One region of the Ensifer sp. Root558 genome, then DNA from elsewhere that is predicted to be linked to it. Evidence: riboswitches for the same ligand, from Rfam matches in the RefSeq annotation. Region 1 holds a riboswitch; the other holds the start of a gene.

Region 1 (7,272 bases):
AGTGTCAGCATAGTCTGGATCCTCGGTTGCGTTTGACGATGCGGATCTTATACAGTCGGCCAACTGCCAGTTTTCGTCAGTAGGGTTCGTCTATCTTTCAGCCATGGCCCGTAGTGATCGTCTGTTCCGCCTGCTCCAGGCGCTGCGCACACTCCCCTCCCCGGCAACGGCGGCCCGCCTTGCCGAGGAAACCGGCGTGTCGTTGCGCTCGCTCTATCGGGACATCGACAGCCTGCGCGCCGCCGGCGCCGTCATCGATGGCGAGCGCGGCTTCGGCTACCGGCTGACGGAGGATATCGCCTTGCCGCCGCAAACCTTTACCCGCCTGGAGATCGAGGCGCTGGTGCTCGGCCTTGCCGAGGTGCATCACATGGGCGAGCCGGATCTTGCCGCGGCGGCACGCGCCGTCCTTTCCAAGATAACGGCGACACTGCCCGATCGGTTGCAACGCCAGGCGCTTCATGCGGTCTCGCAGGTCTATCGCTTCGGCAGGAGAGGGCCGCCACCCGTCGATGTCTCCCTGCTGCGCGAAGCCTCCTGGCAGGAACGCGCCGTCATCATCGGCTATGTGGATGCCTTGGGGCAGCGGACCGACCGGCAGGTTTTGCCGCTTGCCATCGTCTATCTGGAACGGGTTCTGGTGCTTCTCGCCTGGTGCTGCCTTCGAGAAGGTTACCGCAAGTTCCGCGTCGACCGCATCGTCGATGTCAGCACGACGGAGGAGAGCTTCCGTCCGCGTCGGGTGCCGATGCTCCGGGAGTTCATCGGCTTCTTGAACGCTGGCGCGCCGGACACATCGAAGATGACGCTGAGCGGCCAATAGCCGCAAACGACGACGCGGCCCGTGTTGCCACGGACCGCGTTCGGACTGCTTTTTTGCAGTCATGCCTTGGGAGGCAAACTTATTCCGCCGGCTGCAAGGCCGGCTGCGGCAGCGCCTCCGGCGCACGGCCGCCAAGGACCGCGGCCATCTGCGCTTCATCCAGTTCGCCTTCCCACTTCGCAACGACGATCGTGGCGACCGCATTGCCGACGAAGTTGGTGAGCGCGCGGCATTCCGACATGAAGCGGTCGATGCCGAGGATCAGCGCCATGCCGGCGACCGGCACCGCCGGGACGACCGAAAGCGTCGCAGCCAGCGTGATGAAACCGGCGCCGGTGATGCCGGCAGCACCCTTGGAGCTCAACATCGCGACGAGAAGCAGCAGCACCTGATCGCCGAGCGACAGCGGGATATCCATCGCCTGGGCGATGAAGAGCGCGGCCAGCGTCATGTAGATGTTGGTGCCGTCGAGGTTGAAGGAATAGCCGGTCGGGATGACCAGACCAACGACCGAGCGCTTGCAGCCGGCCTTTTCCATCTTGCTCATCAGACCCGGAAGAGCGGCTTCCGACGAGGACGTGCCGAGCACCAGGAGCAGTTCTTCCTTGATGTAACGGATCAGCGCAACGATCGAGAAGCCATTGTAGCGGGCGACCGCGCCAAGAACGACGAACACGAAGAGGAAGGACGTGATGTAGAAGGTGCCGATCAGCATCGCCAGGTTGGCGATCGAGCCGACGCCGTATTTGCCGATGGTAAACGCCATCGCGCCAAAGGCGCCGATCGGGGCGGCCTTCATCAGGATGCCGACGAGCTTGAAGACCGGCAGCGTCAGCGCGTGCAGGAAGTCGACGACGGGCTCAGCCTTCTTGCCGACCATGGCAAGCGACAGACCGAAGAGCACGGAGATGAACAACACCTGCAGGATGTCGCCATCGGCAAAGGCGCCGACGAGCGTCGTCGGGATGATGCCCATCAGGAAGCCGGTGATCGTCTGCTCATGCGCCTTTTCGGCATAGGTGGTCACCGCCTTGACGTCGAGCGAGGCCGGATCGATGTGCATGCCGGCGCCCGGCTGGACGACATTGGCGACGATCAGGCCGATGATCAGCGCGAGCGTCGAAAACGTGAGGAAATAGATCATCGCCTTGCCGGCGACGCGGCCGACCTTGGCAAGATCGGTCATGCCGGCGATGCCGGTCGCGACTGTCAGGAAGATGACCGGCGCGATGATCATCTTGACGAGACGGATGAAGGCGTCGCCGAGCGGCTTCAGCTCGGTGCCGAGCGACGGATAGAAATGGCCGAGCAGGATGCCGGCGGCGATCGCAACCAGAACCTGGACATAGAGATGGCGATAGAAAGGTGTCTTGCCGCGCGGTTCCGCGGATTGTTCGATAATCATGAGATCCTCCACTGGACCCAGTCCGGCGTCATGCCGGGCCTCCCGGGTCAATTTCCGATGCGCGACAGCGCGGGCTGTCATGAGGATGTCATTTGCAACGGTCGTGCCAGTTGGCCGCGGCAGGAACCAAGCCTTTGAATTGATGAGGATGTTTTGTGCAGGCGGCTCGGTGCGCACAAAGAGTTGAGCGGATTTCCGCACAAGCCGTCTGGAAGACTGAGCGAAAAAATGCACAATTGGGCCATGTTCAACGCCCTGTCCGCCCCCCTCAATCCGGCAGATCTCGACCAGTCGATGCGCCGCACCTGGCTGGTCTTTGCCGGCCTTGCCGTCGCGCTGCTTGTCGCCGCGCTCCTGCTTGCCGGCGAGTACGGCCGAAGCCAGGCGCTCGAAACTGTCGATGCCCAAAGCCGGATCGATGCCAATCTGAAGGCCTCGCTGCTGCGCGCCGTACTCGAACGCCAACGCTCGACGCCGCTGGTGCTGGCCGACGATGTCGAGGTGATGGCAGCCCTTTCGACCCGCGGCACAGAGGCGCTGCAACGGCTGAACGAGAAGCTGCAGGCGCTGGCGACCAACACGGACGCCGCTGTCATCTACGTGATCGGCCCTGATGGCGTCGCCGTCGCTGCCAGCAACTGGCGCGAGCCGACGAGTTTCGTCGGCAACGACTATGCCTTCCGCGAATATTTCCGCATGGCGATGCGCGACGGCAAGGCCGAGCATTTCGCCATGGGCAACGTCAGCAAGCGGCCGGGCCTCTACATTTCGCGTCGGGTCCAGGGTCCTGACGGCCCGATCGGCGTCGTCGTCGCCAAGCTCGAATTCGACGATGTGGAAGCCGAATGGCTCGCCTCCGGCAAGCCGGTCTACGTCACCGACCGGCGCGGCATCGTGCTGATCACCAGCTTCCCCTCCTGGCGCTTCATGACGACCAGAACAATTCCACGCGACCGCGTCGCCGCCATCCGCGACAGCCTGCAATTTGGCGATGCCTCGCTGCTGCCGCTGCCCTTCCGCGACATCGAGCCGACCAGCGATGGCTCCAGCGAGTTGCGCGCACTGTTGCCGGGCGACAGCGAACGTCGGTTCCTCCGGGTCGAAACCATGGTTCCGACCACCAGCTGGCGGCTGGAGCAGCTAGCACCGCTCGATGGCGCGATCTCGGCGGCAACCCGCGAGGCCCGGCTGATTGCCCTGGCCCTCCTCGCACCGCTGCTCGCTTTTACCGCGGTCCTCCTGCGCCGCCGCCAGACGCTGGCACTGGTGTCTGCGCGCGATCGCGCCGCGCGCGACGAGCTGGAGACCCGCGTGGCGGAGCGCACACATGACCTCAGCCTTGCCCGCGATCATCTCGAAACGGAGATCGCCGACCACCGGCGTACCGGCGAGAAGCTGCAGGCGGTGCAGCAGGAACTGGTTCAGGCGAACCGGCTGGCGATCCTTGGCCAGGTGGCGGCCGGCGTCGCCCACGAGATCAACCAGCCGGTCGCGACCATCCGCGCCTATGCCGACAACGCCCGCACCTTCCTCGAACGCGGCCAGCAGCAGACCGCGGTCGAGAACCTTGTCAGCATCGCCGAACTGACCGATCGGGTCGGCACCATCACCGACGAACTCAGAAGCTTCGCTCGCAAGGGCCGCTTCGTCGCCGAGCCGACGCCCATGCGCGACGTGATCGAGGGGGCGATGATGCTGCTGCGCAGCCGCTTTGCCGGCCGCATGGATTCGATCGTCATCGACCTCCCGGAAAATGGCCTCAGCGTCCTCGGCAGCCGCATCCGGCTCGAGCAGGTGCTGATCAACCTTTTGCAAAATGCCCTGGAAGCGCTCGGCACGCGCAGCGACGCCGAGATCCGCGTGCGCTGCGAGGACAGCCCGTCCGGGACGGTTTTGCTCGTCGTTGCCGATAACGGCCCAGGCATTCCCCTGCACATCCACGAGGATCTGTTCACGCCGTTCAACACCTCGAAGGATGAAGGGCTCGGCCTCGGCCTTGCCATCTCCAAGGAGATCGTCGCCGACTATGGCGGCGATATCACCGTCGAAACCAGCGACAGGGGCACCGTCTTCACGGTTCGCCTGAAGAGGGCCTGAGCGATGCAGCCGACCGTCTATCTCGTCGACGACGACAACCATCTGCGCAAGGCGATGACGCAGACGCTGGAACTCGCCGGCCTCGCCGTTACCCCTTTTGCCAGCGCTGCCGAAGCGTTGAAGACGCTGGATGCGAATTTCGACGGAGTCGTCGTCAGCGATATCCGCATGCCGGGCATCGACGGCCTCGCCTTCTTCCGCCGCATCGAAGCTTTCGACGCGGATCTGCCGGTGATCCTGGTGACCGGCCATGGCGACATCCCGATGGCAGTGCAGGCGCTGCAGGATGGCGTCTACGACTTCATCCCCAAACCCTTTGCCGCCGACCGGCTGGTGCAGAGCGTGCATCGCGCGCTGGAAAAACGCCGGCTCGTGATGGAAAACCGCGCGCTGAAACGGGCCGCCGAGACGGCCGGCGACAGCCTGCCGCTGATCGGCCAGACGCCGGTCATGGAACGTTTGCGCCAGACGATCCGGCACATTGCCGATACCGATGTCGACGTGCTCGTCGCCGGCGAGACGGGCAGCGGCAAGGAGGTGGTGGCGACGCTGCTCCACAATTGGAGCCGACGCCGCAACGGCAACTTCGTGGCGCTGAATTGCGGGGCGCTGCCCGAAACGGTGATCGAAAGCGAACTCTTCGGCCACGAACAGGGCGCCTTCACCGGCGCCTTGAAGAAGCGCATCGGCCGGATCGAGCATGCGAGCGGCGGCACGCTGTTCCTCGACGAGATCGAGGCGATGCCACCGGCGACTCAAGTGAAGATGCTGCGCGTTCTGGAAGCGCGCGAAATCACGCCGCTTGGCACCAACCAGGTTCGTCCGGTCGATATCCGCGTCATCGCGGCTGCCAAAATCGATCTTGGCGACCCGGCGCAGCGCGGCGATTTCCGGGAAGACCTCTACTTTAGATTGAATGTCGTAACGCTGTCGATCCCACCGCTGCGCGAACGCCGAGACGATATCCCGCTGCTCTTCTCGCACTTCCTGACCCGGGCGGCCGAGCGCTTCAAGCGCGACGCGCCTGTGGTCACATCGGCCGTGCAGAGACATCTGATGACGCATGCCTGGCCGGGCAATGTGCGCGAGCTCTCGCACTTTGCAGAACGCGTGGCGCTTGGTGTCGAAGGTCCGCTGGGACAGCCGATTGCGCCCGCCGAACAGCCTGGATTTGCGCTCCCGGAACGGCTCGAACGCTACGAGGCGGAGATCCTGAAAGAGGTGTTGCGGGCTCAGCGCGGCGACGTCAAGGCGACGATCGAGGCGCTCGGCATTCCGCGCAAGACATTCTACGACAAGCTCCAGCGCCACGGCATCAACCGTGCCGATTACGCCGAGCGGGCCGCACCGGAAAAGGCCGGCCGCTAGCGTCAAACCCGAATCCGTCACCACACGCAATAGGTGCATCTTTGTCGGCAGGCGAATTCACGCTTGACGACCCGGGCCGATCGATGGCTATGATCTAGGCATTCACCAGGGGGGTCCCGCAAGGGGCTGAGATTCTGCTGGATGGCCGGCTTGCCGGCTGTGGCGCAGTGACCCGTTGAACCTGATCCAGTTCATACTGGCGTAGGGACGGTGCAGATATCGAAGCCAGGATTCCGTGCGTCCAGCATCTGGCGGAGCGTCTTTCATCTTTCCGGCATCAGAACTGGGTCTCCAATTGCAAACTTGGAGCCTCGTCATGAATATTGCCACCAAACCCGCAGCCCTCACGGTCACGCAAGGACCGCTTCCGGCCTCCCGCAAGATCCACAAGCCGGGCGTGCTTCATCCGGATATCCGCGTGCCGATGCGCGAGATTGCGCTCCACCCGACGTCGGGCGAGCAACCGGTTACGGTCTATGATTCCTCCGGCGCCTACACCGCCGACGACGCCGAGATCCGCATCGAGGACGGCCTGCCGCGGCTGCGCCGCAACTGGATCGTCGACCGCGGCGATGTGGAAACCTATGAGGGACGCGTGGTCCGCCCCGAGGACAACGGCTTTGTGAGCGGCGACAGGCTGACACCGACCTTCCCGTTCCAGCATGCGCCGCTGAAGGCCACGGGCGGCCGCGCAGTGACCCAGCTTGCCTATGCCCGCGCCGGCATCATCACGCCGGAAATGGAGTTCGTGGCGATCCGCGAAAATCTCGGCCGCGACGCGGCGCGTGCGAAAGTCCGCGACGGCGAGAGCTTCGGCGCCCACATCCCCGATCACGTGACACCCGAATTCGTGCGCCAGGAAATCGCCAGCGGCCGGGCGATCCTGCCTGCCAACATCAATCACCCGGAATCCGAGCCGATGATTATCGGCCGGAATTTTCTGGTGAAGATCAACGCCAATATCGGCAACTCCGCCGTCACCTCGTCGATGGCGGAAGAGGTCGAAAAGATGGTCTGGGCGACGCGCTGGGGCGCCGACACCGTCATGGACCTTTCGACCGGCCGCAACATTCACAACATCCGCGAATGGATCATCCGCAACTCGCCGGTTCCGATCGGCACCGTGCCGCTTTACCAGGCGCTGGAAAAGGTCAACGGCATTGCCGAGGACCTCACCTGGGAAGTCTATCGCGACACGCTGATCGAGCAGGCCGAACAGGGCGTCGACTATTTCACCATCCATGCCGGCGTCCGGCTGCACTACATCCCGCTCACCGTCGATCGCGTCACCGGCATCGTTTCGCGCGGCGGCTCGATCATGGCCAAGTGGTGTCTGCATCACCATCGCGAGAGCTTCCTTTACGAGCATTTCGAGGAAATCTGCGACATCTGCCGCGCCTATGACGTCTCCTTCTCGCTCGGCGACGGCCTGCGCCCCGGCTCGATCGCCGATGCCAACGACGCGGCACAATTCGCCGAACTCGAAACGCTCGGCGAGCTCACCAAGATCGCCTGGGCCAAGGATTGTCAGGTGATGATCGAAGGCCCCGGCCACGTGCCGATGCACAAGATCAAGGAG
Region 2 (7,272 bases), on a different contig from region 1:
TTGTGAAAAGATTGGGGTCCGCCATCTTTTCTTCGCGCTTGGCAGCCTCGGCTTCCGCCTTGGCAATCTCTTTCGGCAGGTTTTCGAGCGCGAATTTCTGCTTGTAGGAAAGCTTACCCTTGGCAGCCTTCGGCGCTTCGGCGACAGGGGCCGCCGCCTCGGCCTTGGCCTTTTCCGCCTTCTCGGCCTTGCGCTTCTCCTCGATCGCGCCCTTGCGCTGCGCCATCATGTCGGAATAGCCGCCGGCATACTCGATCCAGCGTCCATCCGGCGCCTCCGGATTGGCCGGCGCAATCGTCGAGGTGACGGTGCGGTCGAGGAAGTCGCGATCGTGGCTGACGAGGATCACCGTTCCGGCAAAACCGGCGACGATCTCCTGCAGGAGGTCGAGCGTCTCGATGTCGAGGTCGTTGGTCGGCTCGTCGAGGATCAGAAGGTTGGTTGCGCGCGCGAGGATGCGCGCCAGCATCAGCCTTGCGCGCTCGCCGCCCGAAAGCTCGCGGATCGGGGTGCGCGCCTGCTCCGGCTGGAACAGGAAGTCCTTCATGTAGCCGGTGACGTGGCGCTGCTCGCCATTGACCAGCAGGTTGTCGCCGCGCCCGTCGGTCAGGTAGTGCGCCAGCGTTTCGTCGAGATTGAGGTCTTCGCGCTTCTGGTCAAGCGTCGCGATTTCGAGATTGGTGCCGAGCTTGACCGTACCCGTACCCGGTTCGATCTGCCCGGTCAGGATCTTCAGAAGCGTCGTCTTGCCGGCGCCGTTCGGGCCGACCAGACCGATGCGGTCGCCGCGGTGCACGCGGATCGAGAACGGCGCGACGATGGTACGCTCGCCATAGGCCTTGGTGACCTTCTCCGCCTCGATCACCAGCTTGCCCGATTCCTTGGCGTCGGCGGCCGTCGCCTGTACCGTTCCCTGCGGCCCCTTGTGGCCGCGATAGGTCGCCCGCATGGTCTGCAGCTCACCGAGGCGGCGCATGTTGCGCTTACGTCGTGCGGTCACGCCGTAGCGCAGCCAATGTTCCTCGCGCTCGATCGCTTTGCCGAGCTTGTGCTGCTCCAGCTCCTCGGCCTCCAGCACCTCGTCGCGCCAGGCCTCGAAATGGGCAAAGCCGCGGTCGAGCCGCCGCGACTGGCCACGGTCGAGCCAGACGGTCGCGGTCGAGACCTTTTCCAGGAAGCGCCGGTCGTGCGAGATCAGAACGAGCGCCGAACGGCTGCGGATCAGTTCGTCTTCCAGCCATTCGATCGTCGGCAGGTCGAGATGGTTGGTCGGCTCGTCGAGCAGCAGGATATCCGGCTCCGGCGCCATGACACGGGCAAGCGCCGCGCGACGCGCTTCGCCGCCCGAAAGGCGCTTCGGGTCTTCCTCGCCGGTCAACCCCAGGTGCTGCAGCAGATAGGCGACGCGATAGGGATCGTCACTCGGGCCGAGTCCTGCCTCGGCATAGGCCTGCACGGTGTCGTAGCCGTCGAAATCCGGCGCCTGGTGCAGATAGCGGATGGTCGCGGAGGGATGGCGGAAGATTTCGCCCGACTGCGCCTCGGCCAGACCCGCGGCAATCTTCATCAGCGTCGACTTGCCCGAGCCGTTGCGGCCGACAAGACAGATGCGGTCGCCCGGTTCGACTTGAAAATTGGCGCCGGCTAGCAGCGGCGCGCCACCGAAGGTGAGGAAGATGTCGTCGAGTTTCAGAATGGGAGGCGCCAAGGCTCAGGCTCCGGAAAGATCATAGGGGCGGGCGAGAACAATGGCGCGACCGCTCTGGAGAGTGAAGCGAAGGGGACCCTCCGCAACGTTGGAAACGGTTCGGGACGAGCCGAACGGCAAGGTGAAATCGTCGAGCGGATAGCGCGCATTGACGATCGAAAGACCGGTAAGCTCGGTCAACCCGAGCACCGAGAAGAGGCAGCCCTTCGGCAAATCAAGGTCGAGCGAGCCGGCCAGCAGCGGATAGGCCTCTTCCTCGCCCGAGGTCATCAACACGGAAAGGCCACGCTCGGCAAGGGCAACAGCATGCAGCAGGTGCATGAAGGCGTGATCACTGCGGGTGCCGCCGAGTGCGCCGGCGAAAATCAGGCGGTCGGCTCCACGCGACAGCGCCGCCTCGACCGCGATCTCCCCGTCCGTCGCGGCCTTCGCCGCCGGATAGGGCTCGCGCGGGACGGAGGCGTAGTCCGCAAGAAGGGCTTCCTCGGTCGAGTCGAAATCACCGACCCAGACATCCGGCACGATGCCGAGCAATCGGGCATGGCGCATGCCGCCGTCAGCCGCAATGAAGCGACTTGCGGCCAGCTGGTGAGCCAGCCGGTCGGTCAGCGAAAGGGCGCCGCCAAGCAGAATGGTGAAGGTCGATCGAGACATGGCAAAGCCCATAGCGCAAAGGACCGCCGAAGGAAAACGAAGAAAACCGTCGAACGAGCGGTTCTCGATATTTTGGTCAGACCATCAATGCCCCTCGGGCACCGGATCGGGGAAAAGCATGCCGGCATAAATGCCGGGGGTCGAATCCGGAATTTCGACGGCGCCGGCCACCCGCTCGTAGAACTTCGCCGGCCCGACGCCGCCGATAATCGCGTAGCCATAGCCGGCCTCGCGCATCGCCGTGAGGCTTGCAAGCAGAAGCGCCTCACCGATCCCCTGCCCGCGCATGCTTTCGTCGACGCCGGTCGGACCGAAGAAGCCGAGTGCCGTTACGTCGTGGCAGGAAAAGCCGACGATCTTTCCGTCATGGACAGCGACGTGCATGCGCGTAGGGGTGGAGGAAAAGGCGGCTTCCGCCTCGCCCGCCCATCCGGCACCGAAAGTCCTTTCGATCCAGGAAACAACCAGGCGGCGCTCCGGCGCCATGGCGCGGCGAATGCTGATGCCAAGGCCAAGCTTCGACTGAGGTTCAGCCGGCAGGGCATAAAGTCGAACAAGCATATCGGGCATGACATTTCCTCCTCGCTGCCGTTGTGTAGCGCAGTTGGCGGCATACGCAAACACGAGCCATTGTGCTGGCCAAGCGTCCCCTTGCTTCGCCGTAAACATCGCTTGCCATGGGACCGAGGCAGCGGTAAATCTCTTGCCGCTCTAACGGGGTGCCTCCCGACCGCATTGCGGCCGGAGGCTGAGAGGCGTCAAAACGCCAACCCGCGGAACCTGATCCGGCTCATACCGGCGGAGGGATTAGACGCGATCGGATCGATACGCCCTTTTCCCATGCAACAACGAACTTTGGGAGAGAGGTCCTCGCCATGTCCAATTCATCGCAACTTAAATTCTTTAGCCGGCTAGCCCTTGCGACGGCCGCGAGCCTTGTTTTCTCCGGCGCCGCGACCGCCGCCGACAAGACGCTGACGGTGTACACCTATGAGAGCTTCATCACCGAATGGGGCCCGGGCGCCAAGGTCGCAGAAGCCTTCGAGAAGACCTGCGAATGCAAGGTCAACTATGTCGGCGTGGCCGACGGCGTCGAGTTGCTCACCCGCCTGAAGCTCGAAGGCGAGGCTTCCAAGGCCGACATCGTGCTTGGCCTCGACACCAACCTCGTTGCGGAAGCCAAAGCAACGGGCTTCTTCGTGCCGCACGGCGTCGAGGCAACCGGCGTCACCGTTCCCGGCAACTTCTCGGACGACACGTTCCTGCCCTATGACTACGGCCACTTCGCCGTCGTCTACGACACCGAGACGCTGAAGACGCCGCCGAAGAGCCTGAAGGAGCTGGTGGAAGGCGATCCGTCGCAGAAGATCGTCATCGAGGATCCGCGTACGTCGACGCCGGGCCTCGGCCTCCTGCTCTGGGTCAAGGCCGTCTATGGCGATGAGGCGGGTGCCGCCTGGACGAAGCTGAAGGACCGCGTTCTGACCGTCACCCCCGGCTGGTCGGAAGCCTATGGCCTCTTCACCAAGGGCGAGGCGCCGATGGTGCTGTCCTACACCACGTCGCCGGCCTACCACATGGTCGCGGAAAACACCGAGCGCTACCAGGCCGCTGCCTTCTCCGAAGGGCACTACATCCAGATCGAAGTCGCCGGCATGACCAAGAACGCCAAGGAGCCGGAACTGGCAAAGCAGTTCCTCGCCTTCATGACCGGTCCGGACTTCCAGTCGATCATCCCGACGACGAACTGGATGATGCCGGTCGCAGCGACCAAGGAGCCGCTGCCGGACGCCTTCAATAAGCTGGTCAAGCCGGAAAACACCTTCCTCCTGCCCTCGGAGGAAGTCGCCAAGAACCGCAAGGCCTGGATCGACGAATGGCTTGCCGCCATGAGCAAGAACTGAGGCCGGATTGTTCGCACTGCGCGAAAATCGCATGACAGTGGTCGCCGGGGCAGCCTGCCTCGGCGTCTTCGTCCTTTTCGTCGGTCTTGCGATCGTCGCCTTGCTGAGCCTGACGGGCGGCGCAAGCGACGATGCGCTGTTTGACGCCTACATCTGGCGCGTCACCCGCTTCACGCTGCTGCAGGCGACCCTCTCGACGTTGCTGTCGGTGCTCTTTGCCATCCCCGTCGCCCGGGCGCTGGCGCGACGGCCGCAGTTCCCCGGCCGCATCTGGCTGCTGCGCTTGATGGCGCTGCCACTCGGACTGCCGGTTCTGGTTGGCGCACTCGGGCTGATCGAGATCTGGGGGCGGCAGGGTTTCCTCAATTCCGGCCTGCGCTGGCTCGGCCTCGCGCAGCCCGTCAGCATTTACGGCCTGTTCGGCATCCTGCTTGCCCACGTCTTCTTCAACATGCCGCTTGCGGCGCGCCTGTTCCTGGCCGGGCTCGAACGCATCCCCGCCGAATACTGGCGCAGCGCCGCCAATCTCGGCATGCCGTCACGGGCACTCTTTCGCTTCATCGAATGGCCCGTCCTGCGCGGCCTCCTGCCGGGTGCCGCCGGCCTCGTCTTCATGCTCTGCGCCACCAGCTTCACCCTCGTGCTGACGCTCGGCGGCGGGCCTGCGGCCAGCACAATCGAAGTGGCGATCTACCAGGCGCTGCGTTTCGATTTCGATCCGCCGCGCGCGATCGCGCTGTCAGCCCTGCAGATCGCCATGACCGGCCTGCTGCTGCTCCTGCTTCGTCATCTGGCGACCGAGCCGGAAGAGGGCATGACCGGTGGCCGCACCGTGCGCCGTTTCGATGGCGCGTCAAGGATCGCGCGCCTGAGTGATGGCACCTGGATCACGCTTGCCTTTCTGTTTCTCGGCGCGCCGCTGGTCGCGGTTCTCATCTCCGGACTCGAAGCCGATCTGCTGAAGCTCGCCCGCGATCCGGCGGTGCACCGGGCGCTGCTGACGAGTGCGGCAATCGCGCTCGCCTCGGCACTCGCCTCCGTCACCATGGCAGCCGTGATGATCCGGGCGGCGGCAACCGCCACCGCGCCGCGTCACGCGACGTCGCTCTCCCACGGCTTTGCCGGTGCCATCGGTGCCAGCACCTCGCTGATCCTCTTGGTGCCGCCGGTGGTGCTGGGCGCCGGATGGTTCCTGCTTTTGCGTCCCTTCGGTGACGTCGCGCGCTTTGCACCCGCCATCGTCGTTGCGATCAACGCGCTGATGGCGCTGCCCTTCGTCCACCGCACCCTCGCGCCGGCAATGGCGACCCATGCGGCACGGTCCGAACGGCTGACGGCAAGCCTTGGCATTCGTGGTTTTGATCGTCTGCGATGGATCGACTTTCCGGCGCTGCGCAAGCCGCTATTGATGGCCCTTTCCTTCGCCATGGCGCTGTCGCTTGGCGACCTCGGCGCCGTCGCCCTCTTCGGCAGCCAAGACATGGTGACGCTGCCGTGGCTGCTCTATAGCCGTATGGGGAGCTACCGCACCGCCGACGCCGCCGGTCTCGCCCTTTTCCTCGGGCTTCTCTGCCTGATATTCACCATCCTCGGCACGGCCAATGACAGCCGGCCGGAAGGACGCAAAGCATGATCGATCCCGTTCCCGCGATAGAGTTGCGCGATGTCGAGGTCCGTTTCGAAACGGCCAAGCTCACCTTCGATTGCACCATCGCCAAGGGGGGCATCGTCGCCGTCGCCGGTGCCTCGGGTTCCGGCAAATCGACGCTGCTCCACCTCATTGCCGGGTTCGAGGATCCCGATCGCGGCGAGGTGCGCATTCTCGGCGAGAACGTTGCCGATCGGGCGCCGTCGGAACGGCCGGTCTCGATGATCTTCCAGGACAACAACCTCTTCGCCCATCTCGACGTCGCGACCAACATCGGCCTCGGCATCGACCCGGCGCTTCGGTTGAGCGCAACCGACCGCGAGAAGATTGAAGACGCGCTTCGCCGCGTCGGGCTCGAAGGCTTCGGGAAAAGGCTGCCGCCGACGCTTTCAGGCGGCGAGCGCCAGCGCGTCGCCCTCGCCCGCGCGCTTGTGCGAAAGCGCCCCCTGCTACTGCTCGACGAGCCCTTCGCAGCGCTTGATCCCGGCATGCGCGCCAGCATGCGCTCGCTCCTGCGGCAACTGCACGCGGAGGAAGGCAACACGATCCTGGTGATCACGCACCATCCCGAAGACGTGAAGGCCCTGGCCGACGGCGTGCTTTTTCTCGACCAGGGGCGTATCATCGCAAACGACAGCCTCGACCGCTTCCTGGCGCGGCGGGACAATGCGGCGATCGACCGCTTTCTCGGCAATACTTGAAGGACGGATCGGATTCTCCACGCCCTTGGCCGATTGCCACAATTTGACCGCGGCGCCATGCGACGCGCGAAATATCCGGCAAGGCGCGAATATTCCCGCATCCGTTGCCGTGATACCACGGGGCAACTATTTCTACCGAGACAAACTAGGCAGGTGGCGCTGAAATCAGATACAGCAAGACCAGGACTGAGAGGTCGCGGCAGAGCAACGCTGCCGGGCTGAAAAAGTAGGACTTTCAACGCTGTCGTTCCACTTGTCCGCAGGATGCGGGCGGAGCGATGGATGGGAACGGGCTGAGGCATGGAGAGGCATACAGTCACACACGACCGGTTCCCGCCGAAGGGCGGACGGCTGCGTGGACGCGCCGTGGTTGCATTGCTTGCGACCACGCTCCTTTCCGCATGCCAATCCGTGATCGAGCAGACCTACCAGCCGACCGTTTCGCCCTCCTCCAATCCGCAGATCGTCGAGGAAGTTCAGAAGAACGATCCGCGGGCGCAGCTGGGCGCGCGCGAACATCCGCGCATCGTCGCAAGCTACGGCGGCGAGTACAAGGACGCCAAGACTGAGCGCCTGGTCGCGCGCATCACCGGCGCGCTGACGGCGGTCTCCGAGAATCCGCAGCAGTCCTACCGCATCACCATCCTGAACTCGCCG

The links. Region 1 has a riboswitch for thiamine pyrophosphate ahead of thiC (phosphomethylpyrimidine synthase ThiC). Riboswitches for the same ligand answer to the same signal wherever they lie in the genome.
Region 2: it holds a riboswitch for thiamine pyrophosphate, as region 1 does, so the genes downstream of both, thiB (thiamine ABC transporter substrate binding subunit) here and thiC (phosphomethylpyrimidine synthase ThiC) in region 1, are expected to answer to the same signal.

The regions. Positions count from the first base shown of each region.
Region 1 covers NZ_LMGC01000037.1:122,032-129,303, reverse strand. Annotated here, with positions in the region: gene ASD63_RS31620 (glutathione S-transferase family protein) at 1-11, opposite strand, end outside; gene ASD63_RS31615 (YafY family protein) at 104-823, shown strand; gene ASD63_RS31610 (dicarboxylate/amino acid:cation symporter) at 903-2,228, opposite strand; gene ASD63_RS31605 (ATP-binding protein) at 2,472-4,325, shown strand; gene ASD63_RS31600 (sigma-54 dependent transcriptional regulator) at 4,329-5,693, shown strand; TPP riboswitch at 5,791-5,919, shown strand; gene thiC (phosphomethylpyrimidine synthase ThiC) at 6,010-7,272, shown strand, end outside.
Region 2 covers NZ_LMGC01000033.1:228,139-235,410, reverse strand. Annotated here, with positions in the region: gene ASD63_RS25040 (ABC-F family ATP-binding cassette domain-containing protein) at 1-1,708, opposite strand, end outside; gene ASD63_RS25035 (thiamine diphosphokinase) at 1,712-2,362, opposite strand; gene ASD63_RS25030 (GNAT family N-acetyltransferase) at 2,447-2,932, opposite strand; TPP riboswitch at 3,068-3,186, shown strand; gene thiB (thiamine ABC transporter substrate binding subunit) at 3,238-4,266, shown strand; gene thiP (thiamine/thiamine pyrophosphate ABC transporter permease ThiP) at 4,274-5,899, shown strand; gene thiQ (thiamine ABC transporter ATP-binding protein) at 5,896-6,615, shown strand; gene ASD63_RS25010 (M48 family metalloprotease) at 6,916-7,272, shown strand, end outside.